2 regions of the Streptomyces sp. NPDC059649 genome follow, and region 2 is predicted to be linked to the other one. Evidence: predicted binding sites of a transcription regulator. Region 2 holds the regulator's gene; the other holds the start of a gene.
What was found. Region 2 encodes HrcA, which represses chaperone genes, less so after heat shock. Its sites were predicted from a motif close to TTNGCACTCNGNNNNNCNGAGTGCNAA; they were not measured.
Positions count from the first base shown of each region.

Region 1 (3,413 bases), on a different contig from region 2:
AACTCCAGCAGCCAGCCGTTGTAGAGCACGGCGGCCACGGCGAGCAGTCGGGCCGCCCAGGCGTCCCGGCGGCCCGGATCGCCGGGCGGCCCCAGGTGCCGTGGTGCGGGCTCCCCCACCTGCGTCGCGTTCCGCTCTCGCCCGGGCATGATCAGTCGCCGCCCGTACCGGACCTGATCAGACCTCTACGCACCCTGGCTCGCACGAAAACTCCTTCGTTTGCGATCACCGGGGGCGCGGCCACCCCGAGACCCTTGGCCGTGACTGTCCATGGTCGATCCAGTGCACAGCGTAACCGCGATGCCGCCGTCACCCCGAGAGGCTCAGGGCACGGCGGCGGTCCGGGGGTAAAACGCCGCCGGGGCGGCACCCCCTGGGAGGAGGGTGCCGCCCCGGCGTTCAGGACGGGTGATCCGGGAGGATCAGCGTTCTGGTCCAGCGGGCCGGAGGTCCGGCGCGGTGGATCAGAAGTCCATGTCACCGCCCGGCATGCCGCCCGGAGCGGCCGCGGCGGCCTTCTCCGGCTTGTCGGCGATGACGGCCTCGGTGGTGAGGAAGAGCGCCGCGATGGAGGCGGCGTTCTGCAGCGCGGAGCGGGTGACCTTGGCCGGGTCGATGATGCCCTCGGCGACCATGTCGACGTACTCGCCGGTGGCGGCGTTCAGACCGTGGCCGACGGCCAGGTTGCGCACCTTCTCCACCACGACGCCGCCCTCGAGGCCGGCGTTGACCGAGATCTGCTTCAGCGGGGCCTCCAGGGCCAGCTTCACAGCCGCGGCACCGGTGGCCTCGTCACCCTCGAGCTCGATCTTCTCGAAGACCGAGGAAGCCTGCAGCAGGGCCACGCCACCGCCGGCGACGATGCCCTCCTCGACGGCCGCCTTCGCGTTGCGGACGGCGTCCTCGATGCGGTGCTTGCGCTCCTTGAGCTCGACCTCGGTGGCGGCACCGGCCTTGATGACGGCCACGCCGCCGGCCAGCTTCGCCAGACGCTCCTGGAGCTTCTCGCGGTCGTAGTCCGAGTCGCTGTTCTCGATCTCGGCGCGGATCTGGTTGACCCGGCCCTGGACCTGCTCGCTGTCACCGGCACCGTCGACGATGGTGGTCTCGTCCTTGGTGATGACGACCTTGCGGGCGCGGCCGAGCAGGTCGAGACCGGCGTTCTCCAGCTTGAGGCCGACCTCCTCGGAGATGACGGTGCCACCGGTGAGGATGGCGATGTCGCCGAGCATGGCCTTGCGGCGGTCACCGAAGCCCGGGGCCTTGACGGCGACGGACTTGAAGGTGCCACGGATCTTGTTGACGACCAGGGTCGACAGGGCCTCGCCCTCGACGTCCTCGGCGATGATCAGCAGCGGCTTGCCGGACTGCATGACCTTCTCCAGGAGCGGCAGCAGGTCCTTCACGTTGCCGATCTTGGAGTTGACGATGAGGATGTACGGGTCGTCGAGCGACGCCTCCATACGCTCCATGTCGGTGGCGAAGTACGCCGAGATGTAGCCCTTGTCGAAGCGCATACCCTCGGTGAGTTCCAGCTCCAGACCGAAGGTCTGGGACTCCTCGACGGTGATGACGCCTTCCTTGCCGACCTTGTCCATGGCCTCGGCGATGAGCTCGCCGATCTGGGTGTCGGCGGCGGAGATGGAGGCGGTGGAGGCGATCTGCTCCTTGGTCTCCACGTCCTTGGCCTGCTCGAGCAGGGCGGCGGAGACGGCCTCGACGGCCTTCTCGATACCGCGCTTCAGGGCCATCGGGTTGGCGCCGGCGGCGACGTTGCGCAGGCCCTCGCGGACCAGAGCCTGGGCCAGGACGGTCGCGGTCGTCGTGCCGTCACCGGCGACGTCGTCCGTCTTCTTCGCGACCTCCTTGACCAGCTCGGCGCCGATCTTCTCGTACGGGTCCTCGAGCTCGATCTCCTTGGCGATGGACACACCATCGTTGGTGATCGTGGGGGCGCCCCACTTCTTCTCGAGGACGACGTTGCGGCCCTTGGGGCCGAGGGTGACCTTGACGGCGTCGGCGAGCTGGTTCATCCCGCGCTCGAGACCGCGCCGTGCCTCCTCGTCGAACGCGATGATCTTGGCCATGTGAAGTGGTCCTCCCGGACTGGGGTGGATTGCTCCGGACCGCGCTGGCGCCCGCGACGGACGACCTGCAGACCTGCTGTGGTTCCTTGCCCCACCGGCCTGCGGGCCTCACCGACCCGGTCCTTCGTTGTCACTCTCACTCGGAGAGTGCTAACGCCAATGATTAGCACTCGAGGCATGCGAGTGCAAGCCGTTCGGAGCGTGGCCCATCCATCGAGGGGTGGCGGCCGGGAGGTCCGTCCGTCGCGGCGGACAGCAGAAGGCCCGTACCCCCGTCAGGGGTACGGGCCTTCACCACGCAGCAGTCGGTCGGCGCCTCAGCCGGCCACCCGGACCATGTCCGCCTGCGGCCCCTTCTGGCCCTGCGAGATCTCGAACTCGACCCGCTGGCCCTCCTCAAGGGTGCGGTAGCCGTCCATCTGGATCGCGCTGTAGTGGACGAATACATCCGCACCACCGTCGACCGCGATGAAGCCGTACCCCTTCTCCGCGTTGAACCACTTGACGGTGCCCTGAGCCATGCCTAACTCCCCTATTACTGGCCCTTGCGCAGGACCGCACTCCGCGGACCCGGGTCAGACCTCACCCCGCGAAAGGCCCGTGGGGTGTGCGCCGGAACGCGTCGACCGCCGCTGAATGTATCTGGACCGATGCCCAGCGCAACAGGTCAATCGGACGAGAATTCTGGCACCGGAGAATCGGCTATATGCGGCGAAATCGCGATTCTCCCGGGCAAGCCGGGCCGGGCATAGGCGTATCTAACCGACAAATGCCGCACACACTTTGAGCACAACTCAGCACGGATTCTTATGCGCTCGGCATACCCGGGGACATATACAGCGGGGAGATCGCCACAATGCTATCCCCTTTCACGAAACGGAATTGCCCCGTCCGTTTTTGATGGACGGGGCAATTCCGGTCAAGCGGGGGAAAGGATGGCGCAAATCCGCGCCTGTTCGATCACCGTACGGGCAAGGCCGCGCCACCGGGAGGAGGCGCGGCCCAGGTCCGACGGAAGGTCAGCAGCCTCCGGCCACCGCGGGGATGATGGAGACGCCCGCGCCGTCCGGCGTCGGCGTCTGCAGGCCCTGCTCGAAGCGGACGTCGTCGTCGTTGACGTAGACGTTCACGAAGCGGCGCAGCTTGCCGGCGTCGTCGAGCACCCGCGCCGCGATGCCCTGGTGGTTCTTCTCCAGGTCGGCGATCACCTCGGAGAGGGTCGCGCCCTCGGCGGTGACCTCGGCCTCGCCACCGGTGTACGTGCGCAGGATGGTGGGGATGCGGACCTTGACGCTCATGGTTCTGCCTTCCGGACAGGGATTACGG
Region 1 is NZ_JBHWDV010000027.1:31,858-35,270, forward strand. Features, by position in the region: gene ACFV1J_RS25160 (DUF998 domain-containing protein) at 1-119, opposite strand, end outside; gene groL (chaperonin GroEL) at 465-2,087, opposite strand; gene ACFV1J_RS25170 (cold-shock protein) at 2,405-2,608, opposite strand; gene ACFV1J_RS25175 (MoaD/ThiS family protein) at 3,107-3,385, opposite strand.
Region 1: the regulator HrcA is predicted to act here: its motif matches at 2,215-2,241, upstream of groL (chaperonin GroEL).

Region 2 (3,413 bases):
GCCGACCTCCTCGACGACCAGATCGGGGTCGGCCGGGACCTCCGGCGCGGGCCGCTGCTTCTTCCAGGGCGGGGTGAGGTCGGGGCTGTAGCGCTTGCTCTGCATGGGCCTGTTCTATCGGGGAGAGGGGCTGTCGGGGAGACGGTTCCGTACGGAAACGGGCGTGCTGCGGGTCAGACGGACGGCGGGACCCCGAAGCGGGCCGCCAGGGCGTCGCGCTGGGCCCGGACGAACGCGGCGTCGACCACGGCGCCGTGCCCGGGCACGTACCGCGCGTCCTCGCCGCCGAGGGCCAGCAGCCGGTCCAGTGCGGCGGGCCACTGCCGGGGCAGGGCGTCGGGCCCGGCGCTCGGCTCGCCGGACTCCTCGACCAGGTCACCGCAGAAGACGATCTCCGGGTCGCCGTGCCGGCCCGGCACCAGGACGGCCAGGTCATGGGCGGTGTGGCCGGGCCCGACGTTGGCGAGCAGCACCTGCCGGTCGCCGAGTTCGACGGTCAGCTGGCCGTGGACGTGGTGGTGCGGCACGACCAGCAGATCGGCGGCCTCCGCGGCGGCGTCCCGGTCGACGCCGTGCCGGATCGCGTCGTGCCGCAGCGCGTCCTTGTCGCGGCGGAACAGCTCGGCGAGGCCGGTCGCGCCGAACACCGCGACGCCCGCGAAGGCGGCGGTGCCCAGCACATGATCGAAGTGCGGGTGGGTGAGCGCGATATGCGTCACTTCCCGGCCCAGCACACCGCGGATCGACCGGCGCAGATCCGCGCCGTCGCGGAGCGTCGCGCCGGTGTCGACGATCATGACGCCGGCCGACCCGGCGATCACCCCCACGGTCTCGTCCCAGCCCGGCATACGGCGCCTGGCGACACCGTCACCGAGCCGTTCCCACCCGGCCTCTTCCCAAGTCGTGCGCATACCGAGACGCTAGCTCCATCGCGATAGCGTTGCCCGGCAGATCGCCCGAACCCGGTCATCAGGTGAGAGCTCCGCGCGGTCACCCTTGCCGTGGTCGTGCTACCCGGCCGTACACTGGCTCAGGGTCTGGCACTCGGCCCAGGTGAGTGCCAGGAGACAGACGAGACGGCGACGGCCGGCTGGAGGTGCGCGGGATGCTCAGTGAACGCAGGCTCGAAGTGCTGCGCGCCATCGTCCAGGACTACGTCGGGACGGAGGAGCCGGTCGGCTCCAAGGCCCTCACGGAGCGCCACCAGCTCGGGGTCTCCCCGGCGACCGTCCGCAACGACATGGCGGCGCTGGAGGAAGAGGGCTTCATCGCCCAGCCGCACACCAGCGCCGGGCGGATCCCGACCGACAAGGGCTACCGCCTCTTCGTCGACAAGCTGGCCGGTGTGAAGCCGCTGTCCAGCCCCGAGCGGCGGGCGATCCAGAACTTCCTCGACGGCGCGGTCGACCTCGACGACGTGGTGGGGCGCACGGTCCGGCTGCTGGCACAGCTGACCCGGCAGGTCGCGGTCGTGCAGTACCCGTCCCTGACGCGGTCCACGGTCCGGCACGTCGAGCTGCTGGCGCTGGCCCCGGCCCGGCTGATGCTCGTCCTGATCACCGACACCGGGCGGGTCGAGCAGCGGCTCATCGACTGCCAGACGCCGTTCTCGGAGACCTCACTGGCGGACCTGCGGGCGCGGCTGAACAGCCGGGTCGTGGGACGCCGTTTCACGGATGTGCCCCAGTTGGTGCAGGATCTCCCGGAGTCCTTCGAACAGGACGACCGCGGCACGGTCTCGACAGTGCTGTCGGTGTTGCTGGAAACTCTGGTGGAAGAGACCGAAGAGCGGCTGATGATCGGCGGCACCGCCAATCTCACGCGCTTCGGGCACGACTTCCCCCTGACCATCCGTCCGGTGCTCGAGGCGCTGGAGGAGCACGTGGTGCTGCTCAAGCTCCTCGGCGAGGCCAAGGACTCGGGCATGACCGTACGTATCGGGCATGAGAATGCCCATGAAGGCCTGACGTCCACATCGGTCGTCACGGTCGGCTACGGTTCGGGCGACGAGGCAGTCGCCAAACTCGGCGTGGTCGGACCGACCCGCATGGACTACCCCGGAACGATGGGAGCGGTACGCGCAGTGGCACGTTACGTCGGACAAATCCTCGCGGAGTCGTAAGTGGCCACCGATTACTACTCGGTCCTCGGCATCAGCCGTGACGCCTCGCAGGACCAGATCAAGAAGGCCTTCCGTCGGCTGGCGCGCGAGCTGCACCCGGACGTCAATCCGGACCCGAAGACCCAGGAGCGGTTCAAGGAGATCAACGCCGCTTACGAGGTCCTGTCGGATCCGCAGAAGAAGCAGGTCTACGACCTCGGCGGGGACCCGCTCTCGCAGGCCGGTGGCGGTGGCGCGGGCGGCTTCGGCGCCGGCTTCGGCAACTTCTCCGACATCATGGACGCGTTCTTCGGCACCGCCTCGCAGCGCGGTCCGCGGTCGCGTACCCGCCGTGGCCAGGACGCCATGATCCGGCTCGACATCGAGCTGAACGAGGCGGCCTTCGGTACCACCAAGGACATCCAGGTCGACACCGCCGTGGTGTGCACGACCTGCAGCGGCGAGGGCGCCGCCCCCGGCACCTCGGCGCAGACCTGTGACATGTGCCGCGGCCGCGGTGAGGTCTCGCAGGTCACCCGGTCCTTCCTGGGCCAGGTCATGACGTCCCGTCCCTGCCCGCAGTGCCAGGGCTTCGGCACGGTCGTGCCGACGCCGTGCCCGGAGTGCGCGGGCGACGGCCGGATCCGCTCCCGCCGGACGCTGACCGTCAAGATCCCGGCCGGTGTCGACAACGGCACCCGGATCCAGCTCGCCGGCGAGGGCGAGGTCGGCCCCGGCGGCGGCCCGGCCGGCGACCTCTACGTCGAGATCCACGAGCTGCCGCACCCGGTCTTCCAGCGGCGCGGCGACGATCTGCACTGCACGGTCACCATCCCGATGACGGCGGCGGCGCTGGGCACCAAGTGCCCGCTGGAGACGCTGGACGGGGTGGAGGAGATCGACGTCCGGCCCGGCACGCAGTCCGGCCAGTCGATCCCGCTGCACCAGCGCGGCGTGACCCATCTGCGCGGCAACGGCCGGGGCGACCTGATCGTCCACGTCGAGGTCCAGACCCCGTCCAAGCTCGACCCGGAGCAGGAGGAGCTGCTGCGGCGGCTCGCCAAGCTGCGCGGCGAGGAACGCCCCACGGGCCAGTTCCAGCCGGGCCAGCAGGGACTGTTCTCGCGCCTGAAGGATGCGTTCAACGGGCGGTAGAGCGGTAAGGCGGTAGCGCGGTAGCGCGGGCGTGAGCCGGGGCGCGCTTGACCAGGGCGCGCCTGAGCGATGACGCAGTGATGACGCGTGTGAGCGATGACGTGCGTGAGTCATGACGCGGGGTGCCCGGCGGGAATATCCGCCGGGCACCCCGGCG
Region 2 is NZ_JBHWDV010000004.1:327,048-330,460, reverse strand. Features, by position in the region: gene ACFV1J_RS09570 (DUF3097 domain-containing protein) at 1-105, opposite strand, end outside; gene ACFV1J_RS09565 (MBL fold metallo-hydrolase) at 174-911, opposite strand; gene hrcA (heat-inducible transcriptional repressor HrcA) at 1,106-2,122, shown strand; gene dnaJ (molecular chaperone DnaJ) at 2,123-3,256, shown strand.